2 regions of the Mycolicibacterium arabiense genome follow, and region 2 is predicted to be linked to the other one. Evidence: predicted binding sites of a transcription regulator. Region 2 holds the regulator's gene; the other holds the start of a gene.
The links. Region 2 encodes HspR, which represses chaperone genes until heat shock. Its sites were predicted from a motif close to ANNTGAGTNNNNNNNACTCANNT; they were not measured.
Positions count from the first base shown of each region.

Region 1: the regulator HspR is predicted to act here: its motif matches at 5,413-5,435, upstream of lon (endopeptidase La).

Region 1 covers NZ_AP022593.1:526,006-534,749, reverse strand. Annotated here, with positions in the region: gene G6N61_RS04255 (hypothetical protein) at 1-38, opposite strand, end outside; gene G6N61_RS04250 (HhH-GDP family DNA glycosylase) at 99-752, opposite strand; gene G6N61_RS04245 (TfoX/Sxy family protein) at 794-1,141, opposite strand; gene G6N61_RS04240 (DUF72 domain-containing protein) at 1,173-1,916, opposite strand; gene G6N61_RS04235 (LLM class flavin-dependent oxidoreductase) at 1,948-2,982, opposite strand; gene lon (endopeptidase La) at 3,074-5,401, opposite strand; gene G6N61_RS04225 (alpha/beta fold hydrolase) at 5,526-6,410, opposite strand; gene G6N61_RS04220 (esterase family protein) at 6,525-7,520, opposite strand; gene G6N61_RS04215 (mechanosensitive ion channel family protein) at 7,757-8,744, opposite strand, start outside.
Region 2 covers NZ_AP022593.1:2,977,255-2,985,998, reverse strand. Annotated here, with positions in the region: gene zwf (glucose-6-phosphate dehydrogenase) at 1-92, opposite strand, end outside; gene G6N61_RS16100 (mycothione reductase) at 89-1,465, opposite strand; gene G6N61_RS16095 (hypothetical protein) at 1,519-2,082, opposite strand; gene G6N61_RS16090 (alpha/beta hydrolase family protein) at 2,187-3,020, shown strand; gene dnaK (molecular chaperone DnaK) at 3,264-5,123, shown strand; gene grpE (nucleotide exchange factor GrpE) at 5,120-5,758, shown strand; gene dnaJ (molecular chaperone DnaJ) at 5,799-6,986, shown strand; gene G6N61_RS16070 (heat shock protein transcriptional repressor HspR) at 6,986-7,363, shown strand; gene G6N61_RS16065 (aldose 1-epimerase) at 7,360-8,262, opposite strand; gene G6N61_RS16060 (FAD-binding oxidoreductase) at 8,281-8,744, opposite strand, start outside.

The DNA of each region.
Region 1 (8,744 bases), 2.5 Mb from region 2:
GCTAGGAGCGCGAGGCTCAACGCGGCGGTTCGTTTCATGGCACGCATATCGGCCACCCAGCGTGCCCGAACGCACACGCGACGGCGCAGGCGGGTGACCTATCGCTCGGAAACCGAGGAGCGCATGACCTCGTCGCGCAGCTCGTCGTCCAGCGAGACGCGCACCAGCGCCGCGGCCAGCTGGGCGTTGCTGCGCGGTGCGAGCGCGGCGAGGTCGGACGGCGCGGTGGGCAGGTGCAGTTCGCGGGCGGCGGCGATGGCCTTGTCGTCGAAGTGCGGACGCACCCACGGCCACACGACCTGCACCTCGCGCAGGAAGACGTCGGCGCCGGTGGGCCCGATGCCGTTGAACTTCATCAGTTCCTCGGCCGCCCGGCGGGGGTCCTGGCCGCAGCGGACGCCGAGATTGCGCAGGTCGCCGTCGTACTCGTCCTGCACGCGTCGTGCCATGTCGCACAGCCGCGTCGCCGAACTCTCGTCGTAGCGCGCGTACCCGGCGCGGCCGAAGGCGGCGATCACCTTCTGTCGGTCCCCGGAGAGCACGGCACGCGGCGTGCGCATGCCGGCCTTGGAGAGCTGGCGAGCTGCATTGGCTGCGACGTCGGCACCGATCGGCTTGCTGGCGAGCATGGCGAGTACGAGGAGCTGGAACAACGGCATCGGCTTGTCCTTCAGCCTGATGCCACTCTGCTCGGCGTAGGTCTTGCCCGCCGTCCGGATGAGACGACGCACGAATTGCTTCGTATCCCTCATCTTCGTTGCGATACCCGTGGGGTCGGGCACCAAAACGCGGGCTACTTCGGTGGGAGCGTCGTGACGTGGGCGACACCGCGGCGCACCCAGGTCCGCAGTTGGCGTGTGGTGCGCACGCCGTCGTCGGCGACCCGCAGCCAGCCCTTGGTCTCGCGGCCCGCCATCACCATGGGGGAGACGTGGTCTGCGGCCAGCAGCGTCTCGGTGTCCTCGGGTGGCACGCGGACCATCAGCCCGCCGCGTCCGCTGGCCGCGACGGCCATGTGTCCGCCGACCAGGAACGCGAGCCCGCCGAACATGCGCTTCTCGTCGACGGCGCGCCCCTCGACGGCCTGTTCACCCGCCAGCACCTCGCGGATGCGGTTGGCGAGGTCCTCGTCGTACGCCATGGGCAGGAATTCTAGGCCGGGTCACCGGTCGTCAGGGGCTGGAACTCAGCAGGTCCTTCAAGGTCCACGCGTTGCGCACGGCGTTGCCCTCGCCGTCGTTGTTGAAGTAGACCAGCACGTCGCGGCCCTGGTCCTGCCACTCACCGATGCGGTCGGCCCACCAGCGCATCGAGTCGTCGGAGTACGAACCGGCGTAGAGGTGCTCGTCGTCGGGCCCGTGCATGCGCACGTACACCAGGCGGCTGGTGGCGCGCAGCACGCAAGGCAGGCCAGCGCCGCTGGTTACGACGTACGCCGCGCCGTGGCGCTCGAGCAGGTCGTAGACGGCCGGCGCGTCCCATGACGGGTGGCGGAACTCGACGGCCACGGGAATCCAGTCCGGCATCAGCGTGAGGAAGCGGTCCAGCAGGGCGGTCGACGCGTCGTCGCAGGCGAGCGCAGGGTGCAGTTGAACCAGCAGGGCTTCGCGTCGGTCGCCCAGGGCGCGCCAGCAGCGTTCGAACCGCTCGACCCACGCCTCGGGTTCCCGCAGCCGCCGGAAGTGCGTCAGCCCGCGGTGCGCCTTGACCGTCATCGTGAAGCCCTCGGGGAGCCGCTGGCGCCAGCCCTCGAACGTGGAGTCCTTGGGCCACCGGTAGAAGCTCGCATTGAGTTCCACCGTGTCGAACTCCTGCACGTACCGGGCCAGGCGTCGCGACACGGGCATGCCCGTCGGGTAGAGCACCGAGTTCCAGTGGTCGTACGACCACCCCGACGTGCCGATCCGGACGCTCACGACCGGTGTCATACCCGCTGACCGCCGGTTGTCACATGCGTGGTTGCCACCCCAGGCGCGGGCCGAGATTCTCGGCGATGTCGTCGATGATCTGGGCGTAGTCGTCGGCGCCGAACGTGAATGGGAGCGCGAACGCCACCTCGTCGGCGCGCTGGAAGCCGGCATGGTCGAACAGCCGGTCGGCGAGTTCGTCGGAGGTGCCGACGTAGTCGGGGGAGAACAGCATCCGGCGCGGTCCCTGCGGAGCGGTGGTCCGTTCGAATCGGCTGGCGGCGTATTCGCGGTAGCGCCGGGCCTGGTCGTCGGTGGCCGAGTCGGTCGGGATGACGACGAGACCCTGTGACACCCTTGCCGTTTCGGGTCGCGGGTGGTGTGCCCGATAGGCGTCGATCTGCTCGCCCTGGATGGTGGCGAAGTCAGTTGACGGCGTTTCCCCCGAGGTGCCCTGCGTGCTCACCACCGAACTGGTCAGGTAGTTGATGCCCTGCTCGCCCGCCCACCTGGCCGACTCGAGGCCGCCGCCGTACCAGACCCGGTCGGCCAGACCCGGGGAGTGCGGCTGAATGCGATCGGTGAACTGTTCGACGCCGACGGTGCCGGCGAAGTCGCTGACCGGTTCGCCGCGCAGCGCACGCAGCAGACGCAGCACGCGCTCCTTCGAGAAGTCCTGTGTGTCATGCGCTTCGGGGTAGAGCGCGGTCTTGTAGTGGTCGTAGAGCATCGGCGTGCCGACCGACACGCCCGGGTTGATCCGGCCGCCGGACAGGATGTCGACGGTGGCCAGGTCCTCGGCGAGGCGGAACGGGTTCTCCAGGCCGAGGGGGATCACCGCGGTGCCCAGCTCGATGCGGCTGGTGCGCTGGCTGGCCGCCGCCATGATCGCGACGGGCGAGGAGATGCCGGGCTGCAGGTGCCGGTCACGCAGCCAGACGCTGTCGTACCCGAGCGCCTCGGCCCGCTCGATGGTCCGAAGCGTCTCCTCCATGCCCGGCCCGGGGTTGGCCGGGTCGAAGCGCCCGATGGTCAGGAACCCGAGCTTGCGCAACGGTTCTCCGCGACGTGGCATCTTCGTAGTCCCCTTCCTCGGCGAGCAGACACAAAATCCCCTCTTTCGGCGTGATCGAGGGGATTTTGCGTCTGCTCGCGGTATTCGGTTGTCAGGCAGCGACGGTCGCGGCCTCGGTCAGCGGCTCCAGTGCCAGCGCGACGATGTCGGCCACGTCGGTCATCGGCTTGACCTCCAACGCCTCGAGCACCTCGGCGGGCACCTCGTCCAGGTCGGGCTCGTTGCGCTGCGGGATGAAGACGGTCTTCAACCCGGCCCGTTGCGCCGCCAGCAGCTTCTGCTTGACGCCGCCAATCGGCAGCACCCGGCCGTTCAGCGTGACCTCGCCGGTCATGCCCACGTCACCGCGGACCTTGCGTCCGGTGGCCATCGACACCAGCGCCGTGACCATCGTGACACCCGCGGACGGACCGTCCTTGGGCACCGCGCCTGCCGGGAAGTGCACGTGGATCTGGCGATCCAGCGCCTCCGGGTCCACGCCCAACTGCTCGGCGTGCGCCCGGACGTAGGACAGCGCGATCTGCGCCGACTCCTTCATCACGTCGCCCAGCTGACCGGTCAGTCGCAGACCCGCGTCACCGGAGTTCGAGTTCGCCTCGATGAAGAGCACGTCGCCGCCCAGACCCGTGACGGCCAGGCCGGTCGCGACACCCGGCACCGCAGTGCGTTCGTCGGACTCCGGCGTGAACCGCGGACGGCCCAGGTACGCAACGAGATCAGGCTCGTCGATGACGAGTGACTCCACGCCACCCGCCAACTTCGTCGTCGCCTTGCGCAACGCCTTTGCCAGCAACCGCTCGAACTGGCGCATGCCGGGCTCCCGGGTGTAGTCGGCCGCGATCTTGCGCAGCGCGTCGTCGGTCACCTCGACCTCCTCGGTCGTCAGCGCCGCACGCTCACGCTGCCTTGGCAGCAGGTAGTCCCGAGCGATGGCGACCTTGTCGTCCTCGGTGTACCCGTCGATCTGCACCAGCTCCATGCGGTCCAGCAGTGCCTGCGGGATGTTCTCGATGACGTTGGCCGTCGCCAGGAACACGACGTCGGACAGGTCGAGGTCGAGATCGAGGTAGTGATCGCGGAACGTGTGGTTCTGCGCCGGATCCAGCACCTCGAGCAACGCCGCACTCGGGTCGCCGCGGTAGTCCGAACCCACCTTGTCGATCTCGTCGAGCAGCACGACCGGGTTCATGGACCCGGCCTCGCCGATCGCGCGGACCAACCGGCCGGGCAGCGCACCGACGTAGGTGCGCCTGTGACCACGGATCTCGGCCTCATCGCGCACGCCACCCAGGGCGACGCGCACGAACTTGCGGCCCAGCGCGCGGGCCACCGACTCACCCAGCGACGTCTTGCCGACGCCGGGAGGGCCTGCCAGCACCATCACGGCGCCGGAGCCACGGCCGCCGACGACCGCCATGCCGCGCTGGGCACGTCGGGCCCGGACCGCCAGGTACTCGACGATCCGGTCCTTCACGTCGTCCAGCCCGTGGTGGTCGGCGTCGAGGATCTCGCGGGCCCCGGCGAGGTCCGTCGAGTCCTCGGTGCGCACGTTCCACGGCAGGTCCAGGACGGTGTCCAACCAGGTGCGAATCCAGCCGCCCTCGGGGCTCTGGTCGCTGGAGCGTTCCAGCTTGCCGACTTCCCGCAGCGCGGCTTCGCGCACCTTCTCGGGCAGGTCGGCGGCCTCGACGCGGGACCGGTAATCGTCGGACCCTTCGGGCTCGCCCTCGCCGAGTTCCTTGCGGATCGCCGCGAGCTGCTGGCGCAGCAGGAATTCCTTCTGCTGCTTGTCCATTCCAGCGCGGACGTCCTCGGCGATCTTGTCGTTCACCTCGGTCTCGGCCAGGTGCTCGCCGGTCCACTCGATCAGGACGCGCAGGCGTGCCGCGACGTCCTCGGTCTCCAGCAGTTGCCGCTTCTGCACGTCGGTCAGGTACGACGCGTACCCGGCGGTGTCGGCCAGTGCGGACGGGTCGCTGATCTTGTTGACCACGTCCACGATCTGCCACGCCTCGCGGCGCTGCAGCATCGCCAACAGCAGCTTCTTGTACTCCGCCGCGAGCGTCTTGGTCTCGTTGGCCGGGCCGGCCGGGTCGTCGACGACCTCGGTGACCTCGACCCACAGCGCCGCACCGGGCCCGGTGGTGCCGGAGCCGATGTGCGCCCGCCGCTCACCGCGCACGACGGCGGCTGCACCGCCGCCAGGCACGCGGCCGACCTGCACGATCGAGGCGATCACGCCGTGGGTGGGGTAACGGTCGTCGAGACGCGGGGCGATGAGCAGCTTGCCCGACTCGCTTGCCTGGGCGGCGTCGACCGCCGCGCGGGCCGCGTCGTCGAGTTCGACCGGCACCACCATTCCGGGCAGCACGACCGGCTCGCTGATGAACAGGACGGGGACTGCGATTGGTTCTGGCATCAATCCTCCAAAGTTGAATCTGATGCGCTCAACCTTGGGCGGTTCGGCTTTGTTCCCGCGGGGTGTTGATGTAGCCCTGGGCGAAATGGAGATCACCGACGATGCTGCCCCGCGCTGGGGTGGCTCAGGCGGTCGCGAGATCTCCCGCGACGAGCGAGAGGACCTCGTCGCAGTGGCTCACCGCGATGAAGTGACCCTCGCCGGCCACCGGATGCCAGACGCCGCCGGGGGTCCGTTCGGCAACGGTCCGACCGATGACCTCCGGCACCAGGGTGTCCGCGTCGCCGTGCCAGACGTGGACGGGCCTGGTCACCTGGGTCAGGTCGAACGGCCACGTCTGGTAGAGCAGCGTGGCGTCGAGGACCAGCCCGCCGGCGCCGTGGCGGAAGCACTCGTGGGACGCGCGCAGGAACGGCTCCATGACGGCGTCGTCGGCGAGCACCTCACGGTCCACGTCGCTGACCGCTTTCCTGATCGACGTGGCGTAGGAGGCCTCGAAGTGCTTGGCGGTCAACCCGAGCACGTCGTACATCAGCCTGAAGCCGGGATGGAAGTGCAGCGCAAGTCGCCCGCCGAGGGCGTCGGCGCTACTGAGGTGCTTGGCGGCCCAATTGGCACCGAACGCGCCGTAGGCGGCACCGCCGATCGACGCCACGTGGGCGAGGCGGGCCGGCGCGACGTATGCGGCGGCCGCCAAGGCCCATGGCCCGCCCTCGGACCAGCCCGTGACGGCGAAGCGCTGCGCACCGACGGAATCGGCGATCGCGACCAGGTCGCGTGCCCACGACTCGAAGCTGCGATCGGGATGCGGGTCCGAACGGCCGAAACCCGGTCGGTCCGGACATACGAATCGAAGGCCGCGAGCCGTGGCACCAACGTCGAACAGCTCGGCCTCGATGCGACTCGAGGGCCCTCCGTGGTTGTGCAGCACCAGCGGGCCCTCGGGGTCGCCGACCTCTGTGTAGGCGACCCCGCGATTGCCCACGCGCACGCTGCCGTCGGTGATCATGGCGCCTCCTCAGCGCTGCTTCGGGTTGGTACGGACACCTGGACGTACGAGAAGGGAGCCTGCCGCTCGGGGGGTTGCGGCAGGCTCCCTTGGTCTTGCAGTCGTGCTGGGCGGTTAGGCGACTGCCTGCGCGCCGAGCACTCGCTGGATGTCGGGCTTCATCATCTGAAGCTGCTGACCCCAGTAACCCCAGCTGTGCGTGCCGGCGGCCGGGAAGTTGAACACGCCGTTGGTGCCGCCCGCGGCGACGTAGTTGTCGCGGAAGGTGAGGTTGGTGCGGAGGGTGAACCCTTCGAGGAACTGCGCGGCCATCAGGTTGCCACCGCCGCCTGCGGTGTCGAGATCCGACGGGGTGCCGGTGCCGCAGTAGATCCAGACGCGGGTGTTGTTGGCGACGAGCTGAGCAATGTTGACCATCGGGTCGTTGCGCTTCCATGCCGGGTCATTCGAGGGGCCCCACATGCTCTCGGCGTTGTAGCCACCTGCGTCGTTCATCGCCAGCCCGATCAGCATCGGCCACCAGCCCTCGGACGGGTTGAGGAAGCCGGAAAGCGATGCGGCGTAGACGAACTTCTGCGGGTAGTAGATCGAGTAGGTCAGTGCGGTGCCGCCTGCCATCGACAGACCCACGACGGCGTTGCCGTTCTGCGCGACGCCCTTGTTCGCCTCGAGGTAGGCCGGCAGCTCCTGGGTCAGGAACGTCTCCCACTTGTAGGTGTAGTCCTGACCGTTGCCCTGCGAGGGGCGGTACCAGTCGGTGTAGAAGCTCGACTGTCCGCCGACGGGCATGACGGTCGACAGTCCCGAGCCGTAGTACCACTCGAATGCCGGGGTGTTGATGTCCCAGCCGTTGTAGTCGTCCTGGGCGCGCAGGCCGTCGAGCAGGTAGACAGCATGCGGGCCGCCGCCCTGGAACTGGACCCGGATGTTGCGGTTCATCGACTGGGAGAACACGTCGAGGTACTCGACCGGCAGGCCCGGACGCGAGAACGCTCCTGCGGTTGCCGTGCCCCCGGCGACGCCGATCAATCCGGGCAGGGTCGCGGCGGTGAGGGCGGCCACCGCCAACCGACGCAACCACGCTCCACGAATCTTTCTGACGAATTTCATAACGGCAACCGACCTGCCTTTCTCTTCTGGTCCTAAAGCAATCTCCGTTGCTTTGCGGTCGTCAGTGAAACACGCAGGGAGACGGCACATCCCTGGGCAACGCCGTCGTGTCGTGTCGCGAATGGCTAACGATCAGGACTCGGCCCCGACACCTACGGCGGCCATCGTGCGCTGTGACGGGTGGGACTGAAGTGACTGTTGTGGTTTGCCGGCGACCGGCCGGCGACGGGTGCCGGTCAGTCGCGGACGGCGGCCAACGCGCGCCGGGCACTGCGCCGGCGATCCTCGATGGTCCTACCAATGTCCTGTAGTAGCAACGGCTTTCGCGCGACGAGTTCCTCGACGTGCTCACGGTCGACCTGAACGACCGTCACCTCGTCGACGGCACGGGCGGAGGCCGACACGGCTTCGCGGGTCAGCGCCGTCTGCCCGATGAAGTCGCCTCTGCTCAGGGTCCGTACCGGGACTACCTCGCCGTCGTCACCCGCCACGAACAGCTTGACGTTGCCATTGACGATGAACGACATGCGGCGCGGCACCTCGCCTGCGAACTGCAGCGTCTCCTCGGCGGCGTAGCGGGTCAGTCGGGCGTGCGCGACGAGTTCGGACTCCTCTCCGGGGCCCAGCCGCAGAGCGGGCGCGACGATCCGCAGCGACGCGGTGAGTCGCTCCTCGGTGGCGAAGTCGTCGTCGGCCTCGTCGAGGTGCAGCGCGGCCCGCCGGGCCGCGTACCAGATCCAGCGCAGGAACGTCGACCGCGCCGCGGCGTCGTCGGCGGGGGACCGCAGGGGAATCGTCGTCGCGTACTCCGTGCCACCCAACGGAAGGGTCGACGGCTGAACACCGGGCCGCAACTGGGGCAGTGTCGCGGCGACCCGGGTCAGGAGTTCGCAGACGTCGTCGGGCGGGTCGTTGAGCGCGAACACCGTCTGCACGGTGATGACGTGCGCGCCCTCGGGCCTGCTCAGGTTGGTGAACGACTGGCCGGCCAGCACGGAGTTGGGGGTGATCTGCAGCCCGGCCACGGTCTCGATGTGCGTTGCGCGCCAATTGACTTCGACCACCCGGCCACGCGCCGTCGCCGTGTCGACCCAGTCGCCGAGCCGGAACGGCTGTTCGAACAGCAGCAGCAGGCCGGAGATGATCTGGCCCACCGAGTTCTGCAGCGCCAGGCCGAGGACGATCGAGGAGATGCCGAGCGCCGTGAACAGGCCGCCCACGTTG
Region 2 (8,744 bases):
AGCTTGTACAGGCCCGGGAACAGCTTGCGCTTCGCCAGATCGCCGGTGGCGCCGAACAGGACGAACACGTGGGGATCGAGTTGGTTTGTCATGCAGCAGCCTCCACATCGCGCAACGCGTTTTCGACGACTTCGGTCAGTGCGGGGTGAATCCAGAACGGGCGGTGCGCCAAGTCGTCGGCACGGATGCCGAATTCCATTGCCACGGCGAAGATCTGGATCAGCGTGGCGGCCTGGGGCCCCATGACGTGCGCGCCGAGGATCAGATGGGTCTCGCGGTCGACCAGCACCTTGCAGAAGCCGGTGTCGTCCTGCAGCGCCCAGCCGTAGGCGACGTCGGCGTAGGGCGTGCGGCCCACCAGGTAGTCGGGATGCTGCTCGCGACACACCTCCTCGGTGATGCCGACCGAGGCCATCTGCGGGTTCGCGAACACCGCCGACGGCACCCGCTCCCGGTCGATGGCGCGCAGCGAATCCGGATGGCGCAGGTTGTACGAGACGACCTCGGCCTCGCGGTTTGCGACGTGCTTGAGCGGTATCGGCGTGGACACGTCGCCGAGCGCGAACACGCCCTCGGCGGTGGTGCGGAGGAACTCGTCGACCACGATCCGGCCGTCGTCGGAGACCTCGACGCCCGACACGTCGAGGTTGAGGCGGTCGCTGTTCGGGGTGCGGCCGGAGGCGACGAGCAGCACGTCGGCCTCGACGGTGCTGCCGTCGTCGAGTTGCAGCACTAGCGCGCCGGGCCTGCCGGTCAGGCCGCTCAGTTCGGTGCCGAGGCGAAGGTCGTAGTCCGCGTGCCGCAGTGCGGTGAACGCGTCGCGAAGTTCGCCGTCCTGCGGTCCGCCGAGCAGGCGATCGGACTTCTCGACGATCGTGATGTGGCTGCCTGCCGCGGCGAAGACGTGCGCCAATTCAGCCGCGATGTAACCGCCGCCGAGGATCGCGAGTCGCTTGGGCGCGGCGTCGATGCGCATCACCGTGTCCGAGGTCTCGTACGGCAGGCCGGACTCCTCTACCAGGGGCGGGATCACCGGTCGGCCGCCGTTGGCGATGACGATCTGCCCGGCGGTGATGTCCACGCTGGTGCCGTCCTCACCGGTGACGCGCAGCTGGCGCGGGCCGGTGAACTCCGCGTGCCCCTGGTGGAACGTGATGTTGTCGCTGTCCTCGCGGCCCTTGCGCCCCTCGTCGGAGCGGGCGTCGGTGACGCCGAACACCCGGTCGCGTAGTGCGGTCCACCGCAGTCCGTAGGACTCCGCGTCCACGTTGAACCGTCCCGAGGTGGCGACGGTGTCGGTGACGTCGGCGGAGAAGACGAGCATCTTCGACGGGATGCATCCGTAGTTGAGGCAGGTGCCGCCTGCGCGGCGTTCTTCGATCAGGCCGACGTCGAGGTCGGCGAACGTGTCGTCGATGACGGCGTTTCCGGAACCCGTTCCAATGATGACGACGTCATGATGCACCCGGGGAAGCTTCCCGTTGGCCGGGGTCGCCTAAACCGCCGCAGGCATTACGTTCAGAAGACGTCGACGTTCTCGATCGCGACGAACATGCCGCGCCCGGTGGCCTCGTTGACGAACTTCGTGCCCGCCTCGCTGGCGTCGATGGTCCAGCCGACCGCGGTGTAGGGGCGGTAGTCGAGCGTGACGGCCGGGATGTCGCCGAGGTTGCCGACGATCCACGTCTCGTCACCGTCGGCGGTGAGCCGGACGCCGTTGGCCGGCGAACCGCCGACCTGCGGAGGGTTGGTGAACGGCGCCTCGCAACCGACCTCGTCGATGCTGATCTGGCAGCGCGTCTTGCCCGACTTCGTCTGGATGAAGACGTAGCCGTTGGACGCGGGGAGCGCCTCGGCCGCCGTGGGAGGAGCGGCGGGCGGAGGTGGCGGCGGCAGGGGTGGCAGCACCGGCGCGCTGGGCGTGGACCGCGTCGGCCTGGTTGTCGGGAAGGCGGGTTCGGTGGGGTTCTGCGCGCCGTTGCTGGGGTTGCCCTCGACGAGGTCGCTGCAGCCGGCGAGTGCGGCGCCGAGGACGATCGCCGTGCACGCCAGCGCCGTCGTCACCCGTTGTGTCACGTGCACGATGTCTCCCTAGGCCTCGCTCGCAACGGTACCCAGGCTGTGACGGGAGTTAACGCCGTGACTCGCGTCGTTATGAAGCCGTGTCGTGGTGCTTCGATGGCCGGGTGGAGTTCACTCGGCGGTCGTTCCTCGCGGCGGCGGGCGGATGCGCCGCCGTGGTCGCCGGGTGCGGGCCGGAACGGGCCGAGCCGCGCGGGCAGGATGGCGCCGTGCGCTACTCCTACGGCGATCACCCCAGCCAGTACGCAGAGCTGACCCTGCCCACCGGATCGACGCCCGCTCCGGTGGTGGTCGTGGTGCACGGCGGGTACTGGACCGCGCGGTACGGCGCCGAGCTGGGCCGCCCGCTCGCCACGGACCTGGCCGCGCGAGGTTTCGCCGCGCTGAACGTCGAGTATCGCCGGGTTGGCGACGGCGGCGGGTGGCCGCAGACGGGCGAGGACGTGGCTGCCGCGGTGGACGCGCTGCGCGAGCGACCCGATCGACTGGACCTCGATCACGTTGTCGGACTGGGGCATTCGGCCGGTGGCCAGCTCGTCGGCTGGCTGGCGGCACGTCGTGGCGCCGCCGTCGCGCTGACCGGTGCGGTGCTGCAGGCCGGCGTGCTCGACCTGGCGCGCGGGTCGGAACTGGGCCTGGGCGACGGCGCGGTCGACGCGTTCCTCGGCGGCACGCCACGGCAGGTCCCGCAGGCGTACGCCCAGGCCTCGCCGATGGCCCTGGTACCACTGGGCGTGCGGACCGTGGCGGTGCACGGGACGCGCGACGGCCGGGTGCCGATCGAGCAGTCGCGTGACTTCGTGGCCGCGGCCGTCGCCGCGGGGGATCGCGCCGAGATCCGTACCTTCGACGGCGACCACTTCGACCCGATCACGGTCGGCACGGAGGCGTGGGACCTCTGCGTGGCGGCGCTGACCCGGTTGACCGGGCTGGGGTAGTCGCGAGATCTACACCAGCGTCGTGGTCGCGGGCCCCAGAGCAGCGCTGCGGTAGATCTCGCGAGAACGGAAGACGGCGCCGGGAACAAATCCGGAACGGCCCCCGTTGAGCCATTCGACACCAACTTGAGTGATCCAGGCTCAACTCTCGGTTGACAAGACACCGTCGAACCGGGAAGGCTTGAGTGTGGTCCACTCAGACCCACATACGTTCCTTGATCGGAATATCTAGGAGGCACAACCATGGCTCGTGCGGTCGGCATCGACCTCGGGACCACCAACTCCGTCGTCTCGGTTCTCGAAGGCGGCGACCCCGTCGTCGTCGCGAACTCGGAGGGTTCACGCACCACCCCGTCTGTCGTCGCGTTCGCGCGCAACGGCGAGGTGCTCGTCGGACAGCCCGCCAAGAACCAGGCGGTGACCAACGTCGACCGGACCATCCGTTCGGTGAAGCGCGAGATCGGCACTGACTGGTCCGTGGAGATCGACGGCAAGAAGTACACGCCGCAGGAGATCAGCGCGCGCGTGCTCATGAAGCTCAAGCGTGACGCGGAGGCCTACCTCGGTGAGGACATCACCGACGCGGTCATCACGGTTCCCGCCTACTTCAACGACGCCCAGCGTCAGGCGACCAAGGAAGCCGGCCAGATCGCCGGCCTCGAGGTCCAGCGCATCGTCAACGAGCCCACGGCCGCCGCTCTGGCGTACGGCCTGGACAAGGGCGACAAGGACCAGACCATCCTGGTCTTCGACCTCGGTGGCGGCACGTTCGACGTCTCGCTGCTCGACATCGGCGGCGGCGTCGTCGAGGTCCGCGCGACCTCCGGTGACAACCACCTCGGTGGCGACGACTGGGATCAGCGCATCGTCGACTGGCTGGTCGAGAAGTTCAAGGCCACCAGCGGCATCGACCTGACCAAGGACAAGATGGCCATGCAGCGGCTCCGCGAAGCCGCCGAGAAGGCCAAGATCGAACTGAGCTCGGGTCAGAGCACGTCGATCAACCTGCCCTACATCACCGTCGACGCGGACAAGAACCCGCTGTTCCTCGACGAGCAGCTCACGCGCGCCGAGTTCCAGCGCATCACCCAGGATCTGCTGGACCGCACCCGCAAGCCGTTCCAGTCGGTCATCGCCGACGCAGGCATCTCCGTCAGCCAGATCGACCACGTGGTCCTCGTGGGTGGTTCCACCCGCATGCCCGCGGTCACCGAGCTGGTGAAGGAACTGACCGGCGGCAAGGAGCCCAACAAGGGCGTCAACCCCGACGAGGTCGTCGCCGTCGGCGCCGCACTTCAGGCGGGCGTGCTGGCCGGTGAGGTCAAGGACGTGCTGCTGCTCGACGTGACTCCCCTGAGCCTCGGCATCGAGACCAAGGGCGGCGTCATGACCAAGCTGATCGAGCGCAACACCACGATCCCGACCAAGCGGTCGGAGACCTTCACCACGGCCGACGACAATCAGCCGTCGGTGCAGATCCAGGTCTTCCAGGGTGAGCGCGAGATCGCGTCGGCCAACAAGCTGCTCGGCAGCTTCGAGCTGACCGGCATCCCGCCGGCGCCGCGCGGCGTCCCGCAGATCGAGGTCACGTTCGACATCGACGTCAACGGCATCGTGCACGTCACGGCCAAGGACAAGGGCACCGGCAAGGAGAACACGATCAAGATCCAGGAGGGCTCCGGCCTCTCTCAGGAGGACATCGATCGGATGATCAAGGACGCCGAGGCGCACGCCGAGGAGGACCGCAAGCGTCGCGAAGAGGCCGACGTCCGCAACCAGGCCGAGTCGCTGGTCTACCAGACGGAGAAGTTCGTCAAGGAGCAGCGCGAAGCCGAAGGTGGCAGCAAGGTCCCCGAGGAGACGCTGAGCAAGGTGGATTCGGCTGTCGCCGAGGCCAAGTCGGCACTCGCCGGCTCCGACATCGCGGCGATCAAGTCCGCGATGGAGAAGCTGGGCGTCGAGAGCCAGGCCCTCGGCCAGGCGATCTACGAGGCCACCCAGGCCGAGCAGGGCAGCGGTGACGGTGCCGGCTCCAGCCAGGCCGACGACAACGTCGTCGACGCCGAGGTCGTCGACGAGGATGACAACCGGGAGAACAAGTGACCCGCAGCTCCTCTGATGAAGGGCGCGATCCGCAGGACGAGCCGGTGACCATCACCGACAAGCGGCGAATCGATCCCGACACCGGCGAAGTACGCGACCCGGCCTCCGGCCCGGCCCCCAGTGGGTCGGAGCCGGGGGCGGGCACCCCGGCCCCTACCGAGACCGATGAGGCCGCCGAACTGAAGGCGATGCTGCAGCGGGTCAAGGCGGAGTACGACAACTACCGCAAGCGCTCGGACCGGGAGAAGCAGGTCGCGGCAGAACGCGGCAAGGCGACTGCCATCGTGGCGCTGCTGCCGGTGCTCGACGATCTCGACCGTGCCCGCAAGCACGGTGACCTCGAGACCAGCCCGCTGAAGTCGGTGAGCGACAAGCTCGCTGCGACGCTCGAGAGCATGGGACTGGTGGCGTTCGGCGTCGAGGGCGACCCCTTCGACCCGTCGCTGCACGAAGCAGTTCAGCACGAGGGCGACGGCTCGAATCCGGTGCTGGGCACGGTGATGCGTCAGGGCTACAAGCTCGGCGACCAGGTGCTCCGCAACGCGATGGTCGGAGTGGTCGACGGGGTCGGCGAGGCCGACACTGCGGTGAAAGCCGACGCAGCCGCCCAAGACGGTTCAGAATCAAGCGAATAGAGCACGAACGACATGACTAACGGTGAGGAGGTGACGCACGATGGCCCAGCGCGAGTGGGTTGAGAAGGACTTCTACAAAGTGCTCGGCGTCTCCTCCGATGCCAGCACCGAGGAGATCAAGCGGGTAGCCAAGAAGCTGCTCGCCGAGAACCATCCCGATCGCAAACCGGGCGACGCGGCCGCCGACGAGAAGTACAAGGAGGTCGGCGAGGCGCGTGACGTGCTCGTCGACCCGGCCAAGCGCAAGGAGTACGACGAGACCCGTCGACTCTTCGCGGGCGGCGGCTTCGGTCGGCGGTACGCGCCGGGTGACGGTGGGTTCGGCGGCGGCTTCAGCGGATACGGCGCCGACGGTGAGGTGAACCTCGGCGACCTGTTCGGCGCGGCAGGCCAGACCGGCGGCGCCAACATCGGCGATCTGTTCGGTGGGTTGTTCGGCCGGGGCGCACAGCAGCCGCGGCCCAGCCGGCCCCGCCGGGGCAACGACCTGGAGACCGAGACGGAACTGTCGTTCCTCGAGGCGACCAAGGGCGTGGCGATGCCGCTGCGGCTCACCAGCCCCGCGCCGTGCACCAATTGCCATGGCAGCGGCGCACGTCCGGGCACGAGCCCGCGGGTGTGCGCGAACTGCAACGGCGCGGGCGTGATCAGCCGCAACCAGGGCGCGTTCGGGTTCTCCGAACCGTGCACCGAGTGCCGCGGTACCGGGTCGATCATCGACGAGCCGTGCGACGAGTGCCACGGCGAGGGCAAGATCACCCGCACCCGCACGATCAACGTCCGAATCCCACCGGGCGTCGAGGACGGTCAGCGCATTAGGCTGGCCGGCCAGGGCGAGGCGGGCCTGCGTGGCGCGCCGTCGGGCGACCTGTACGTCACGGTGCACGTCCGGCCGGACAAGGTGTTCGGCCGCGACGGCGACGACCTGACCGTCAGCGTGCCCGTCAGCTTTCACGAATTGGCTCTGGGAACAACGCTTTCCGTGCCGACGCTGGAGGGCAAGGTCGGGGTCCGGGTGCCGAAGGGTACGTCGGATGGCCGCATCCTGCGCGTGCGTGGGCGCGGCGTGCCGAAGCGCAACGGCGGCCACGGCGACCTCCTGGTCACCGTCAAAGTCGCCGTGCCGCCCAACCTCGAGGGCGAGGCGGCCGAGGCGTTGGAGGCGTACGCAAAGGCTGAGCGCGCCAGTGGGTTCGATCCCAGGGCGGGATGGTCGGGGAACGTCTGATGAGCAAGAAGGACGACGCTCGCACGTTTCTGATCTCGGTGGCCGCCGAGCTGGCCGGCATGCATGCGCAGACCCTGCGCACCTACGACCGGCTCGGCTTGGTCAGCCCGCAGCGCAGTTCCGGTGGGGGGCGGCGGTATTCGCAGCACGACGTCGACCTGCTCCGTGAGGTGCAGCGACTGTCGCAGGACGAAGGCGTGAACCTCGCCGGGATCAAGCGCATCATCGAGCTGACCAATCAGGTCGAGGCGCTGCAGTCGCGGCTGGCGGAGATGGCCGACGAACTCGATCGCCTGCGCATGGCGCAGCACCGTGAGGCCGCGGCCAAGAGCACGGCGCTGGTGCTGTGGCAGCCCCGCAAGGGCCCCCGCCGCTAGCGCACCGTGATCGAGAACCGCGCGGTCTCCGGCTTGCCGGGGGCCGCGCTTCGGTATCCGCCGCGGCGCAGCGCGTCGGTGGGCGCGGCCATCGGCTCGATGCCGATCAGGTCCTGGCCGGGCGGTGCGAAGAGTTGCGCTGCGGGATAACCATTTTCGTAGGCGACCCCGATGCGACGGTCGCCGCCCTCGAGGACGAAGACCGACCCCTCGGGTACCTGGTCGAAGCCGTCGTCGTACTCGACGCCCTGCAACGTGCGGGTGCCGCCGTCCCACGGCTCGTGCTCCCCGGTGGGGATGCCGCGGTCGTCGACCGGCAGGTGACGCATGGCCGGCGTGGTGAGTCGCCACTCGTCGCGTGGCACGCCGGGGATGGTCAGGTAGGGGTGGTAGCCGAAGCACAGCGGCACCGCGGCGGCGGTGGTCGCGCGGACGGTGGTCTCGACGGTCAGTGTCCGGTCGGCCAGCGTGACCCGCTGGGTCAGCACGTGCGGGAACGGGAACGCCGCGAGCAGTCGCGGCGCGCCACCGTAGTCGAGGACGGCGGTCACCGAGTTCTCGGTGCGCGCGGCCACCAGCCAACCGGGGTAGGCCGCCAGCACGCCGTGCATCGGCCAGCCGTTCTCCTCGGTGCGGACGCCACCCGAACCGGGGGTCAACGTGACCTGCGCGCCGCTGGCCTCGTATCCGTTGCCGCTCAACCGGTTCGCCCACGGGTAGAGGATGGGGATGCCCATCGTCTTGGCGTCGCTCACGTAGGCGTCGAGTCCGCGGCGCTGGCCCAGGAATTCGGCGCCGTCCTCGCTCAGCGACGTGCCCACCATCCCGGCCTCAGGCACGAACGTGGCGGTCAGTGACGACGACGGGTCTACGAGTGTGACCGACTCGAACTCTGGCATCGTCCGATTCTCACACGCTCAGGGCGCGGGTGGATCGTGCTGGATCTGGTCGGGTCGCGCGCCCTTGGCGACGAGTGCCGCCTTGGTGGCCGCGATCATCTCGGGGCCGCCACTGACGAGGATCTGTCTGTCGCTCCAGCTGCCGTACCGGGTGACGACCTCGGGCAGCAGTCCGGTCTGGCGGACGTGCAGGCCGCGCGGCGGGTCGACCAGCGGGTAGTCGGCCGCCCACGGCGGGTTGGTCGTGAACTCCGACACCGGGGTCACCGAGAGCCACGGGTTGTACGCGGCGACCTGCCACAGGGTGTTCAGGTCGTAGAGGTCGCACGGGTAGCGGCCGCCGAAGAACAGATGGACGCGCGGGTTCTCGGCGAAGCGCTGCAGGTCCATGATGATCGACCGCAGCGGGGCCAGTCCGCTGCTGCCCGCCACCATCAGGACGTCGCCGGCGTTGCGGTCGACGTGCAGCCCGCCGTGTGGAC